One region of the Streptomyces capparidis genome, then DNA from elsewhere that is predicted to be linked to it. Evidence: predicted binding sites of a transcription regulator. Region 1 holds the regulator's gene; the other holds the start of a gene.
What was found. The regulator HrcA, encoded in region 1, represses chaperone genes, less so after heat shock. The targets are predictions, from matches to a motif close to TTNGCACTCNGNNNNNCNGAGTGCNAA.

Region 1 (6,454 bases):
GGCCTCACCCCCACCGCCCCGTACGGGTGAGCAGCGCCGCGGCGGCGGCCACCCCGGCGGTGGAGGTGCGCAGCACGGTGGGGCCCAGCCGGTACGGCCGCGCCCCGGCGGCGGCGAACGCCTCGATCTCCTGCGGCGCCACCCCGCCCTCGGGCCCGACCACGAGCACCACGGAGCCCGCGGCGGGCAGCGGCACCGCCGCCAGCGGCTCGGCGCCCTCCTCGTGCAGCACCGCGCCCAGGCTCGCCTGGGCGAGCAGCCGCGCCACCTGCGGGGTCGTCATCGGCTCGCACACCCGCGGCAGGCGCAGCCGGCGGGACTGCTTGCCGGCCTCCCGCGCGGTGGCCCGCCACTTGGCCAGGGCCTTGGCGCCGCGCTCGCCGCGCCACTGGGTGACGCAGCGGGACGCCGCCCAGGGCACGATCTCGTCCACCCCGACCTCCGTCATGGTCTCCACGGCGAGCTCGCCGCGGTCGCCCTTGGGCAGGGCCTGCACCACGGTGATCCGGGGGGACGGCTCCGGCTCGGCCAGGCGCTCGGCGACGGCGGCGGTCAGCGCGTCCTTGCCCTCGACGGACGCCACGGTGCCGCGCACGCCGAGGCCCTCGCCGTCGCTGAGCACGATCTCCTCCCCCGCGCGCAGCCGGCGCACGGAGACGGCGTGCCTGCCCTCGGCGCCGTCGAGGACCACCACGGCGCCGGGCGCGGCGTCGGCGAGCCGGCCGGGCGGGACGAGGAAGACCGGAGCGCTCACGCCTGCCCCGCTCCCCGGCCGCGGGCCCCCTCCAGGGCGGCGTCCGCCTCCGCCACCAGGGTGCGCACCAGTTGCCCGGCCGGCAGCGGCCTGGCCAGGCGGTGGCCCTGCCCGGCCCACAGCGCCATGCCGTGCGGGTCGCCCTGCGCGGCGGCGGCCCTGCGCAGCGGCGCGGTGACGTGGTGCACCTGCGGGTAGGCCGCGGGGGCGTGGCCGCCGTGCTCGGCGAGGAACCTGTTGACCAGGCCGCGCGCCGGGCGGCCGGAGAAGGCGCGGGTCAGCTCGGTGCGGGTGAACGCCGGGTCGGTGAGCGCGGCCTTGTGCGCGGGGTGGGCGCCGGACTCGGGGCAGGCCAGGAACGCCGTGCCGAGCTGGGCGGCGCACGCGCCCGCGGCCAGCACCGCGGCGACCTGCGCCCCGCGCATGATGCCGCCCGCGGCGACCAGCGGCAGCTCCACGGCCTCGCGGACCAGGGCGAGCAGCGGCAGCAGGGCGAGCGCCGCGCCGTCCTGCTCCGGGTCGTTGCGGTGCGAGCCCTGGTGGGCGCCCGCCTCGGCGCCCTGCACGCACACCGCGTCGGCGCCGGCCCGCTCGGCGGCCGCGGCCTCGGCCGGGGTGGTGGCGGTGACGACGGTGACGGTGCCGACGGCCGCGAGCGCCCGCAGGGTGTCCGGGTCGGGGCAGCCGAAGGTGAAGCCGACCAGCGGCACCGGGTCCTCCAGCAGGACGGCGAGCTTCGCCTCGTAGTCGTCGTCGGTGCCCTGGTCCGGGTCGCCGGGCGCCGTGGCGTAGCGGTCCGCTTCGGCGCCGAGCCGCTCCCGGTAGGCGGCGACACCCGCGGCGGCGGGGGTGACCGGCTGGGGCAGGAACAGGTTCACGCCGAAGGGCCGGTCGGTGAGCGAGCGCAGCTCGGTGATCTCCTGCCGCATCGCGTCCGCCGACTTGTACCCGGCGGCGAGGAAGCCCAGCCCGCCGGCCCGGGACACCTCGGCGGCGAGCCGCGGGCAGGAGGTGCCTCCGGCCATGGGCGCCTGGACGATCGGATGCGGGGTGAGACTGCTCGGCTCGGCCATGCCCCTATGGTGGCAGCCGGGCGGGCGCCGGGTGCGCGGGGGCGGTCCCGCCCGCCGCGCCGGCTCCCGCCCGCCCGCCCGGCGGCCGCCTAGCGGCCGTTGAACGCGTCCTTCAGGCGGGAGAACAGGCCCTGCTGGCCCGGCGCGAACTGGCCGGCCGCCCGCTCCTCGCCGCGGAGCTTGGCCAGGCGGCGGATCAGCTCCTCCTGCTCGGCGTCCAGCTTGGTGGGCGTCTGGACCTCGACGTGCACGATGAGGTCGCCGCGCCCGCCGCCGCGCAGATGGGTCACGCCCCGCTGGTGCAGCGGGATGGACTGGCCGGACTGGGTGCCGGGGCGGATGTCCACCTCCTCCAGGCCGTCCAGCGTGTCCAGCGGGACCTTGGTGCCCAGCGACGCCGCCGTCATCGGCAGCGTCACCGTGCAGTGCAGGTCGTCGCCGCGGCGCTGGAAGACCGGGTGGGGGCGCTCGACGATCTCCACGTACAGGTCGCCCGCGGGGCCGCCGCCCGGGCCGACCTCGCCCTCTCCGGCGAGCTGGATGCGGGTGCCGTTGTCCACGCCCGGGGGGATCTTCACCGTCAGGGTGCGGCGGGCCCGCACCCGGCCGTCGCCCGCGCACTCCGGGCACGGGGTGGGCACGACCGTGCCGAAGCCCTGGCACTGCGGGCACGGGCGGGAGGTCATGACCTGGCCGAGGAAGGAGCGGGTGACCTGGCTGACCTCGCCGCGGCCGCGGCACATGTCGCAGGTCTGCGCGGAGGTGCCGGGGGCCGCGCCCTCGCCCTCGCAGGTGGTGCACACCACGGCCGTGTCGACCTGGATGTCCTTGGTGGTGCCGAACGCGGCCTCGTCCAGCTCGATCTCGAGGCGGATCATGGCGTCCTGGCCGCGGCGGGTGCGCGAGCGCGGGCCGCGCTGCGAGGCCGTGCCGAAGAAGGCGTCCATGATGTCGCTGAACCCGGCGAACCCGGCGCCGAAGCCCCCGGCGCCCGCGCCTGCCGCGGAGTTGGACAACGGATCGCCGCCGAGGTCGTAGACCTGCTTCTTCTGCGGGTCGGACAGCACCTCGTAGGCGGCGTTGATCTCCTTGAACCGCTCCTGCGTCTTCGGGTCCGGGTTGACGTCCGGGTGCAGCTCGCGGGCGAGGCGACGGAACGCCTTCTTGATCTCGTCCTGGCTCGCGTCGCGCCGGACGCCCAGGACCGCGTAGTAGTCCGTGGCCACTTACGACTCCGCCAGGATCTGTCCGACGTAACGTGCCACTGCGCGTACCGCTCCCATCGTTCCGGGGTAGTCCATGCGGGTCGGTCCGACCACGCCGAGTTTCGCAACTGCCTCGTCGCCCGAACCGTAGCCCACGGAGACGACGGAGGTGGAGTTCAGCCCTTCATGGGCGTTCTCATGGCCGATTCGCACCGTCACTCCGGAGTCCTCGGACTCCCCGAGCAGCTTCAGCAGCACCACCTGCTCCTCCAGTGCCTCCAGCACCGGGCGGATGGTCATGGGGAAGTCGTGGACGAACCGGGTCAGATTGGCGGTGCCGCCGATCAGCAGCCGCTCCTCGGTCTCCTCCACCAGCGTCTCCAGCAGGGTGGCCAGGACCGCGGACACCACGGGGCGGTCGTCCTGCTCGAACGACTCGGGCAGGTCCTGCACCAGCTTGGGCACGTCCGGGAAGCGGCGGCCCGCCACCCGGCTGTTCAGCCGCGCCCGCAGGTCGGCCAGCACCGTCTCGCCCACCGGCCCCGGGCAGTCCACGACGCGCTGCTCCACCCGGCCGGTGTTGGTGATCAGCACGCACATCACCCGGATCCCGGACAGCGCGAGCAGTTCGACGTGGCGCACCGTGGAGCGGGTCAGCGACGGGTACTGCACCACCGCGACCTGCCGGGTGAGCTGGGCGAGCAGGCGGACCGTGCGGGCCACCACGTCGTCCAGGTCCACCGCGCCGCCCAGGAAGTTCTGGATCGCCCGGCGCTCGGCCGCCGACAGCGGCTTGACCTCCGCCAGCCGGTCCACGAACAGCCGGTAGCCCTTGTCGGTGGGGATGCGTCCCGCGCTGGTGTGCGGCTGCTGGATGAAGCCGTCCTCCTCCAGCGCGGCCATGTCGTTGCGCACCGTCGCCGGGGAGACGCCCAGGTTGTGCCGCTCGGTCAACGCCTTGGAACCGACCGGCTCCTCGGTGCCGACGTAGTCCTGGACGATGGCGCGTAGCACCTCCAGCCTGCGTTCGCTGAGCATGGCGCACACCTCCAGCCGTGGCCCGACATTTCCTGGCGTTGGCACTCTGCTCAGCCGAGTGCCAGGCTAGCCCTGAGCCAGTGTACGGCCGGGTAGCAAGCCTTAGAAATGCCGGAACCGTATCGGCCTCCGCTCGGATTAGCGTCGTGGCGTGCAGAAGCGACAGCGGAGCGGGCCCGGCGGCGGCCCGCGGGAACGGTGGCGGGAACGGTGGGCGGAGCTGGGCTGGGAGCCGCTCGCGCCCGGGGTGGCGCGGCGCAGGCTGCCGGGTCTGGACGCCACCGCGGGGGTGGTGGCCGGGGAGAACGGGCTGCTGGTGGTGGACACCGGCGGCTCCCTGGAGGAGGGCGAGGCGCTGCGGGAGTCGCTGTTTTCGGCCACCGGGCGCCGGGTCACCCATGTGGTGCTCACCCACGGGCACTTCGACCACTGCTTCGGCACGGCCGCGTTCGCCGGGGCCGAGGTGCACGGGCAGCGCGGGCTCCCCGGGTACCTGGACGGCGAGGACCTGGCCGCCGACGCGGTGCGGTGGGGCACCGACCCCGCGGCGGCGCGCCGGGCGGCCGCGGCGCTGGTCCCGCCGGGGCACCTGGTGGACGACGCGGCGGAGGTGGACCTCGGCGGGGTGGTGGCGCGGCTGGTGCACCCCGGGCCCGGGCACACCGGGCACGACCTGGCGGTGGTGGTGCGGGACGCGGGGCGGACCGTGGTGTTCTGCGGCGACCTGGTGGAGGAGTCCGGCGAGCCGCAGGCCGGGCCCGACGCCGTGCCGGGGCACTGGCCGGCCGCGCTGGACCGGCTCCTCGCCGAAGGCGGGGACGGGGCAGGCGGGGACGGGGCGGCAGGCGGGGACGGGGCGGGCGGCGGGGCGGTCTACGTGCCCGGGCACGGGGCCGTGGTGGACGCCGCCTTCGTGCGGGCGCAGCGGGACGCGCTGGCCGCCCGGTTCGGCGTGTCCCGCTGACCGGCCCCTCCCGGCCGGGCCGCGCTTGTCTATCGTCTGACGGATGCGGAGCAGAAGCTGGGGCGGGGAGCACGGGCCGGACCTGACTCCCCCGTGGAAGCGGCGGCGGCCCGTGCCCGAGGTGGAGGCCGAGACGGGCCTGGTGGTCGAGGAGGCCGCCACCGGGTACTGCGGTGCGGTGGTGGCGTGCGAGAAGACCGCGCAGGGGCTGACGGTGACGCTGGAGGACCGCTTCGGGCGGCACCGGGTCTTCCCGATGGAGCCGCGCGGGTTCCTGCTGGACGGGAAGGTGGTCACCCTGGTCCGGCCCTCCGCCGCACCGGCGCGGCGCGGCCCGCGGCTGACCGCGTCCGGGTCGATCGCGGTGCCGGGCGCGCGGGCGCGGGTGGCCAGGGCGGGCCGCATCTACGTGGAGGGGCGGCACGACGCGGAGCTGGTGGAGCGGGTGTGGGGCGACGACCTGCGCGTCGAGGGCGTGGTCGTGGAGTACCTGGAGGGCGTGGACGACCTGCCGGAGATCGTGCGGCGGTTCGCGCCGGGGCCCGGGGCACGGCTCGGGGTGCTGGTGGACCACCTGGTCCCCGGGTCGAAGGAGTCCCGGATCGCGGCGGGCGTCACCGGGGAGCACGTGCTGGTGGTGGGCCACCCGTTCGTGGACGTGTGGGAGGCGGTCAAGCCGTCGTCGGTGGGGATACCGGACTGGCCCCGGGTGCCGCGCGGCGAGGACTGGAAGCGGGGCGTGTGCCGGGCCCTGGGCTGGCCGGAGGACACGGGCGCGGCGTGGCGGCGCATCCTCGGCTCGGTCGCGTCCTACCGCGATCTGCGCCCGGAGCTGCTGGGCCGCGTGGAGGAGCTGATCGACTTCGTGACGGCGGAGGGCTGAGCCGGGGAGCGGGCGGGGTGCGGCCGCTGCCCGCCCCGCTCCCTCAGTCCACCAGCTCCCGCACCACCCCGTCCGCCAGCAGGCGTCCGCGCAGGGTCAGGACGGCGCGGCCCTCGGTGAAGGGGGCCGGCTCCAGCAGGCCGTCGGCGAGTGCGCGCCGCGCCGCGCGCAGGCCCGCGGGGGTGAGGACGTCCAGGGGGCAGCCGTCGGACAGGCGCAGCTCCAGCAGGATCCGCTCCACCCGGCGGTCCTCCGCGGACAGGATCTCCCGGCCCGCGCCGGGGGAGCGGCCCGCCGCCAGGCGGCCGGCGTACGCGGCGGGGTGCTTGACGTTCCACCACCGCACGCCGCCGACGTGGCTGTGCGCGCCGGGACCCGCGCCCCACCAGTCCGCGCCGGTCCAGTACAGCTCGTTGTGGCGGCAGCGGGCCGCCCGGTCCGCCGCCCAGTTGGACACCTCGTACCAGGCCAGGCCCGCGGCGCCGAGCGCCTCCTCGGCGATGAGGTACCGGTCGGCGTGCGTGTCGTCGTCCACGG
Region 2 (6,454 bases), on a different contig from region 1:
TCGGCTACCCCGGCTACCGCGATCTTCGCCTGGCGCTGGCCGCCCTGGCCGCGCAGCAGCAGGCGGGCGTCACCCCCTCGGTCACCGCCGACATCACCGTGGACGACCCGCTGCCCGAGGTGGTCGCCAAGCTCGCGCAGGAGGAGCAGCTCTGCCTGTCCGACACGGCGGCGCAACTGGACACCGGCCAGTTGGAGGCGGCCGTCGCCGCGCTGGCCTCCGCCCGCCGCACGGACGTCTACGGCATAGCCGCCTCCGCCCTGGTCGGGCAGGACCTGGCCCAGAAGCTGCTGCGGATCGGCCTGGTGGCACACTGTCACTCCGACCCGCATCTGGCGGTCACCAACGCCGTCCAGTTGCGCCCCGGGGATGTCGCCGTCGGCATCTCCCACTCCGGCAGTACGGTGGACGTCATCGAACCCCTGCGCGTCGCCTTCGACCGGGGAGCCACCACCATCGGCATCACCAGCCGCCCCGACGCGCCGATCGCCAGTTACGCCGACATCGTCCTGACCACGGCGGCGGGCCGGGAGAGCGAGCTGCGCCCCGCCGCGATGTCCAGCCGCACCAGCCAGTTGCTCGTCGTGGACTGCCTGTTCATCGGCGTCGCCCAGCGCACCTACGACACCGCGGCGCCCGCCCTGTCCGCCTCCTACGAAGCCCTCACCCACCGGCACAGCGCCGCCCCGCCCCGCCTGTGAGCCGTGTGAGGGGGAAAGAGCCCCGACCGATGACCGCGACCGACGACGCACAGGCCAGGCTGCGCCGTGAGCTGGACTCCCTCACCACCGAGGCGCACCGCGCCGAGCTCGCCGGGATCGACCGGCTGCCCACGCTGGAGATCGCCGAGCTGATGAACGGCGAGGACGCGGGCGTGCCCGCGGCGGTGGCCGCGCAGTTGCCCCGGATCGCCGCCGCGATCGACGCCGTCGCCGAGCGGATGGCCCGCGGCGGCCGCCTGGTCTACGCGGGCGCGGGCACCGCGGGACGGCTCGGCGTGCTGGACGCCAGCGAGTGCCCGCCGACGTTCAACACCGCGCCGGGGCAGGTCGTCGGCCTGATCGCGGGCGGTCCCGGGGCGCTGGTCACCTCGGTGGAGGGCGCCGAGGACCGCGCCGACCTGGCCGCCGCCGACCTCGACGCGCTGGGCCTCACCCCGGACGACGCCGTGGTCGGCGTGTCCGCCTCGGGGCGCACCCCGTACGCGCTCGGCGCGGTCCGGCACGCCGGGGCGCTGGGCGCGCTCACCGTGGGGCTGTCCTGCAACGCGGGCTCGCCGCTGGCCGCCGCCGCGGAGCACGGCATCGAGGTGGTGGTCGGGCCCGAGCTGCTGTCCGGCTCGACCCGGCTGAAGGCGGGCACCGCCCAGAAGCTCGTCCTCAACATGATCTCGACGATCACCATGATCCGCCTGGGCAAGACCTACGGGAACCTGATGGTGGACGTGCGCGCGTCGAACGACAAGCTGCGGGCCCGCTCCCGGCGGATCGTCGCGCTCGCCACGGGCGCGCCCGAGGACGAGATCGAGGCGGCGCTCGCCGCCACGGACGGCGAGGTGAAGAACGCCATCCTGGTGATCCTCGCCGGGGTCGGCGCCGCGGAGGCGGCGGCGCTGCTGTCCGCGTCGCGGGGGCACCTGCGGGCGGCACTCCAGGTGGCGTCGGCGCGAGGCTGAGCCGCCCCGGGACGGGGCCAGGCGGGGCGGGCCGGGAAAAGCCGCTGGGCGGCACCCCCGAGGGGGTGCCGCCCAGCGTTGTCCTGCTCGGACGACGACCGGCCAGGGCCGATCAGAAGTCCATGTCACCGCCCGGCATGCCGCCGCCCGCGCCGGCACCGGCCGCGGCCTTCTCCGGCTTGTCGGCGATGACCGCCTCGGTGGTGAGGAACAGCGCCGCGATGGAGGCGGCGTTCTGGAGCGCGGAGCGCGTCACCTTGGCCGGGTCGATGATGCCCTCGGCCACCAGGTCGACGTACTCGCCGGTCGCGGCGTTCAGGCCGTGGCCCGGGGTCAGGTTGCGCACCTTCTCCACCACGACACCGCCCTCGAGGCCGGCGTTCACGGCGATCTGCTTCAGCGGGGCCTCCAGCGCCAGCTTCACGATCTGGGCGCCGGTCGCCTCGTCACCCTCGAGGTCGATCTTCTCGAACGCGGCGGCAGCCTGGAGCAGGGCCACGCCACCACCGGCGACGATGCCCTCCTCGACGGCGGCCTTGGCGTTGCGCACCGCGTCCTCGATGCGGTGCTTGCGCTCCTTGAGCTCCACCTCGGTGGCCGCGCCGGCCTTGATGACGGCCACGCCGCCGGCCAGCTTGGCGAGGCGCTCCTGGAGCTTCTCGCGGTCGTAGTCGGAGTCCGACTGCTCGATCTCGGCGCGGATCTGGTTGACCCGGCCCTGCACCTGCTCGCTGTCGCCGGCGCCGTCCACGATCGTGGTCTCGTCCTTGGTGACGACGATCTTGCGGGCGCGGCCCAGGAGGTCCAGGCTCGCGTTCTCGAGCTTGAGGCCGACCTCCTCGGAGATGACGGTGCCACCGGTGAGGATGGCGATGTCACCGAGCATGGCCTTGCGGCGGTCGCCGAAGCCGGGGGCCTTGACCGCGGCGGACTTGAAGGTGCCGCGGATCTTGTTGACGACCAGGGTGGCCAGGGCCTCGCCCTCGATGTCCTCGGCGATGATCAGCAGCGGCTTGCCGGACTGCATGACCTTCTCGAGCAGCGGGAGCAGGTCCTTGACGGAGCTGATCTTGGAGTTGCAGATCAGGATGTAGGGGTCGTCGAAGACCGCCTCCATCCGCTCCATGTCGGTGGCGAAGTAGGCGGAGACGAAGCCCTTGTCGAAGCGCATGCCCTCGGTGAGCTCGAGCTCCAGGCCGAAGGTCTGCGACTCCTCGACGGTGATGACGCCTTCCTTGCCGACCTTGTCCATCGCCTCGGCGATCAGCTCGCCGATCTGGGTGTCGGCGGCGGAGATGGAGGCCGTGGAGGCGATCTGCTCCTTGGTCGTGACCTCCTTGGCCAGGCTCAGGAGCTGCTCGGAGACGGCCTCGACGGCCTGCTCGATGCCGCGCTTGAGGGCCATCGGGTTGGCACCCGCGGCCACGTTGCGCAGACCCTCGCGGACGAGCGCCTGGGCGAGGACGGTCGCGGTGGTCGTACCGTCACCGGCGACGTCGTCCGTCTTCTTGGCGACCTCCTTGACCAGCTCCGCGCCGATCTTCTCGTAGGGGTCCTCGAGCTCGATCTCCTTGGCGATGGAGACACCGTCGTTGGTGATCGTGGGGGCGCCCCACTTCTTCTCGAGGACGACGTTGCGGCCCTTGGGGCCCAGGGTGACCTTGACGGCGTCGGCGAGCTGGTTCATACCGCGCTCGAGGCCGCGCCGCGCCTCCTCGTCGAACGCGATGATCTTGGCCATGTGAAGTGGTCCTCCCAAAGCGGGGTGGATTGCTCCGGACCGCGCTGGCGCCCGCGACGGACGGCCCCGGCCGCGACGTTCCTTCCCGTCGCCGGCTTGGGCCTCACCCACCCGGTCCTCGTTGTCACTCTCACCTTCAGAGTGCTAACGCAATGATTAGCACTCGCCCCCCGCGAGTGCAAGCTACTCCGATGGGGACGACCCCTTGCGCGAGCCACGTACGAGGGTGCCTTGACGGCCATGGGCGACCGATGGGGCGGTGGGTGGGGCGACGGGCGGGCGCAAGCTACTCCGATGGGGACGACCCCCTGCGCGAGCCACGTGCGAGGGCCCCTTGACGGGGGTGGGCGACCGGTGGGGCTGGCCGGGTCGGCCGCCCCGGAGCCCGCTCCGAGCCGCCGCGCCGGCCGTGCCCCGCCCCCAAGCAAAGAAGGACCCGCACCCCCGTAGGAGTGCGGGTCCTTCGCAGCAGAAGACCGTTTGTTGCCGTCCCCCATAACCCCCTGACGCCGTGCGGCCCGTGGGCCGTGCCGTCGCCTTCCGGGTCTGCGACCCGGAGTGGGGGCCGAAACCCACCCTTTCACGCCCGTGCGGACAAGCCGTGCGAGCGCTGCCCTGACCGGGGGGTTTACGGCGCTGCGGAGCCCGGAAGGCTCAGCCGGTCACGCGGACCATGTCCGCCTGCGGCCCCTTCTGACCCTGCGAGATCTCAAACTCGACCCGCTGGCCTTCTTCCAGGGTGCGGTAACCGTCCATCTGGATCGCGCTGTAGTGGACGAACACGTCCGCACCACCGTCGACCGCGATGAAGCCGTACCCCTTCTCCGCGTTGAACCACTTGACGGTGCCCTGAGCCATTCCAAACTCCCCTATTACTGGCCCTTTCACGGATCCACACTCCGCGGATCCGGGTCGTCGTGTCTCCCTCGGAACGCGCCGACCGCCGCTGAATGTATCTGTCCAGATGCCCTGCGCAACAGGTCAATCGGACGAGAATTCTGAGCGAGCCGGAACGGTTGAAAGTGACCAAGTCCCCATGAACCAGGGCAAGTTGGACCAGACATAAAAGACCTAACCGCACAATCAACACCCCCGGTTCGGGCGTATCTTCACGCGACTCGCGCAACGCCCGGGGCGGCTCCACCCCCGCGGATCACCGGGGAACGCGGCCTTTGCCCTCGAAGGGGTTTGAACACTGGTGCGGCGGTACAAGAACTCCAGTGCGGATCTGCGATGCGCCGTGCCCGTCGGGGCAGGGTGTGTCTTTTGTGGCGCGCGCCTGCCGTCGGCTCACTCTATCGCGCCTCGATCCCGTAACAAGCAACCGCCCCGCGCGCCGTCCGCGGCTCCCCTCGAACGGGGGAGGCGCGGGAACGGCGGGCGGGGCGATCGGGACAGCAGGGAGAGCGGAGCGGAATGGGGAGAACCAGGCGCGTCAGCAGCCCCCGGCCACGGCGGGAATGATCGAGACGCCGGCACCGTCCGGAGTGGGGGTGCCGAGCCCGTCGGAGAAGCGCACGTCGTCGTCGTTGACGTACACGTTCACGAAGCGGCGCAGCTTGCCCGTGTCGTCCAGGATCCTGGCGCGGATGCCCGCGTGGTGGGCCTCCAGGTCGTCCAGGACCTCGGCGAGGGTGGCGCCCTCCGCGGTCACCTCGGCCTGTCCGCCGGTGTACGTGCGCAGGATGGTCGGGATGCGAACGGAAACGCTCATGCGAGGCCAGCCTCTCGGAACGAGTCAAGGGTCGGGCGGATGGTGGCGGTCGGGCCCGTGGTGGGGGCCACCGCGTCGAGGGTCTTCAGGCCGTCACCGGTGTTGAGCACCACCGTCTCGGCGGCGGGGTCGAGCCGGCCGCTCTCCAGCAGCTTGCGCAGCACGCCGACGGTCACCCCGCCCGCGGTCTCGGCGAAGACGCCCTCGGTGCGGGCGAGCAGCTTGATCGCGTCGACCACCTCGGCGTCGGAGACGTCCTCCACCGCGCCGCCGGTGCGGCGGACGATGTCCAGCACGTACGGGCCGTCCGCGGGGTTGCCGATGGCGAGGGACTTGGCGATGGTGTCGGGCCGGACCGGGCGGACCACGTCGTGGCCGTCGCGGTAGGCGGCGGAGACCGGGGAGCAGCCGGTGGCCTGGGCGCCGAAGATCTTGTACGGCCGGTCCTCGACGAGGCCGAGGGCGATCAGCTCCCGCAGCCCCTTGTCGATCTTGGTGAGCTGGGAGCCGGACGCGATCGGGATGACGAGCTGGTCCGGGATCCGCCAGCCGAGCTGCTCGCAGATCTCGTAGGCGAGGGTCTTGGAGCCCTCGGCGTAGTACGGCCGCAGGTTGACGTTGACGAAGCCCCAGCCCTCCCCGATCGGATCGCCGATCAGCTCGGAGCAGAAGCGGTTCACGTCGTCGTAGGTGCCCTCGATGCCGACCAGGTCGCCGCCGTACACCGCGGCCATGACGACCTTGCCCGCCTCCAGGTCGTGCGGGATGAACACGCACGAGCGCAGCCCGGCGCGCGCCGCGGCGGCGCCCACCGCGCCCGCGAGGTTGCCGGTGGAGGAGCAGGACAGCGTGGTGAAGCCGAAGGTGCGGGCGGCCTCCAGGGCGATGGCCACGACCCGGTCCTTGAAGGAGTGGGTCGGGTTGCCGGAGTCGTCCTTGACGTGCAGGCCGCCGGTGACGCCGAGCTCGCGGGCGAGGTTGCGGGCCTCGACCAGACGGGTCCAGCCCGGGTTGAGGTTGGGCCGGGTGGCCACGTCGGCGGGGACGGGCAGCAGCGGGGCGTAGCGCCAGATGCTGGCGGGCCCGGCCGCGATCCGCGCGCGCAGCGCCTCGGGGTCGGCGGAGCCGAAGTCGTAGGCGACCTCGAGGGGCCCGAAACAGGAGGCGCAGGCGAAGTCGGGGCCGAGCTCGCCGCGCTCGCCGCACTCGCGGCAGGACAGGGCGGTGGCCGGGCCGAACGGGGCGACCGTACCGGAGGTGCTGGTTCCGGTTCGCGCGCCCGCGGAGGTGGCGGCCGCGGCGGTTCCGGCGTGCGTGCTGAAGG

Region 2: groL (chaperonin GroEL) is a predicted target of HrcA. The motif match lies at 3,538-3,564, and genes of this name have one in related genera.

What each region holds. Positions count from the first base shown of each region.
Region 1 covers NZ_BAAGTD010000035.1:80,862-87,315, forward strand. Annotated here, with positions in the region: gene ACYVO2_RS25385 (16S rRNA (uracil(1498)-N(3))-methyltransferase) at 5-754, opposite strand; gene ACYVO2_RS25390 (nitronate monooxygenase) at 751-1,827, opposite strand; gene dnaJ (molecular chaperone DnaJ) at 1,917-3,053, opposite strand; gene hrcA (heat-inducible transcriptional repressor HrcA) at 3,054-4,070, opposite strand; gene ACYVO2_RS25405 (MBL fold metallo-hydrolase) at 4,222-5,034, shown strand; gene ACYVO2_RS25410 (DUF3097 domain-containing protein) at 5,078-5,917, shown strand; gene hemW (radical SAM family heme chaperone HemW) at 5,961-6,454, opposite strand, start outside.
Region 2 covers NZ_BAAGTD010000003.1:163,787-170,240, forward strand. Annotated here, with positions in the region: gene ACYVO2_RS04145 (MurR/RpiR family transcriptional regulator) at 1-701, shown strand, start outside; gene murQ (N-acetylmuramic acid 6-phosphate etherase) at 731-1,675, shown strand; gene groL (chaperonin GroEL) at 1,788-3,416, opposite strand; gene ACYVO2_RS04160 (cold-shock protein) at 4,071-4,274, opposite strand; gene ACYVO2_RS04165 (MoaD/ThiS family protein) at 4,852-5,130, opposite strand; gene thrC (threonine synthase) at 5,127-6,454, opposite strand, start outside.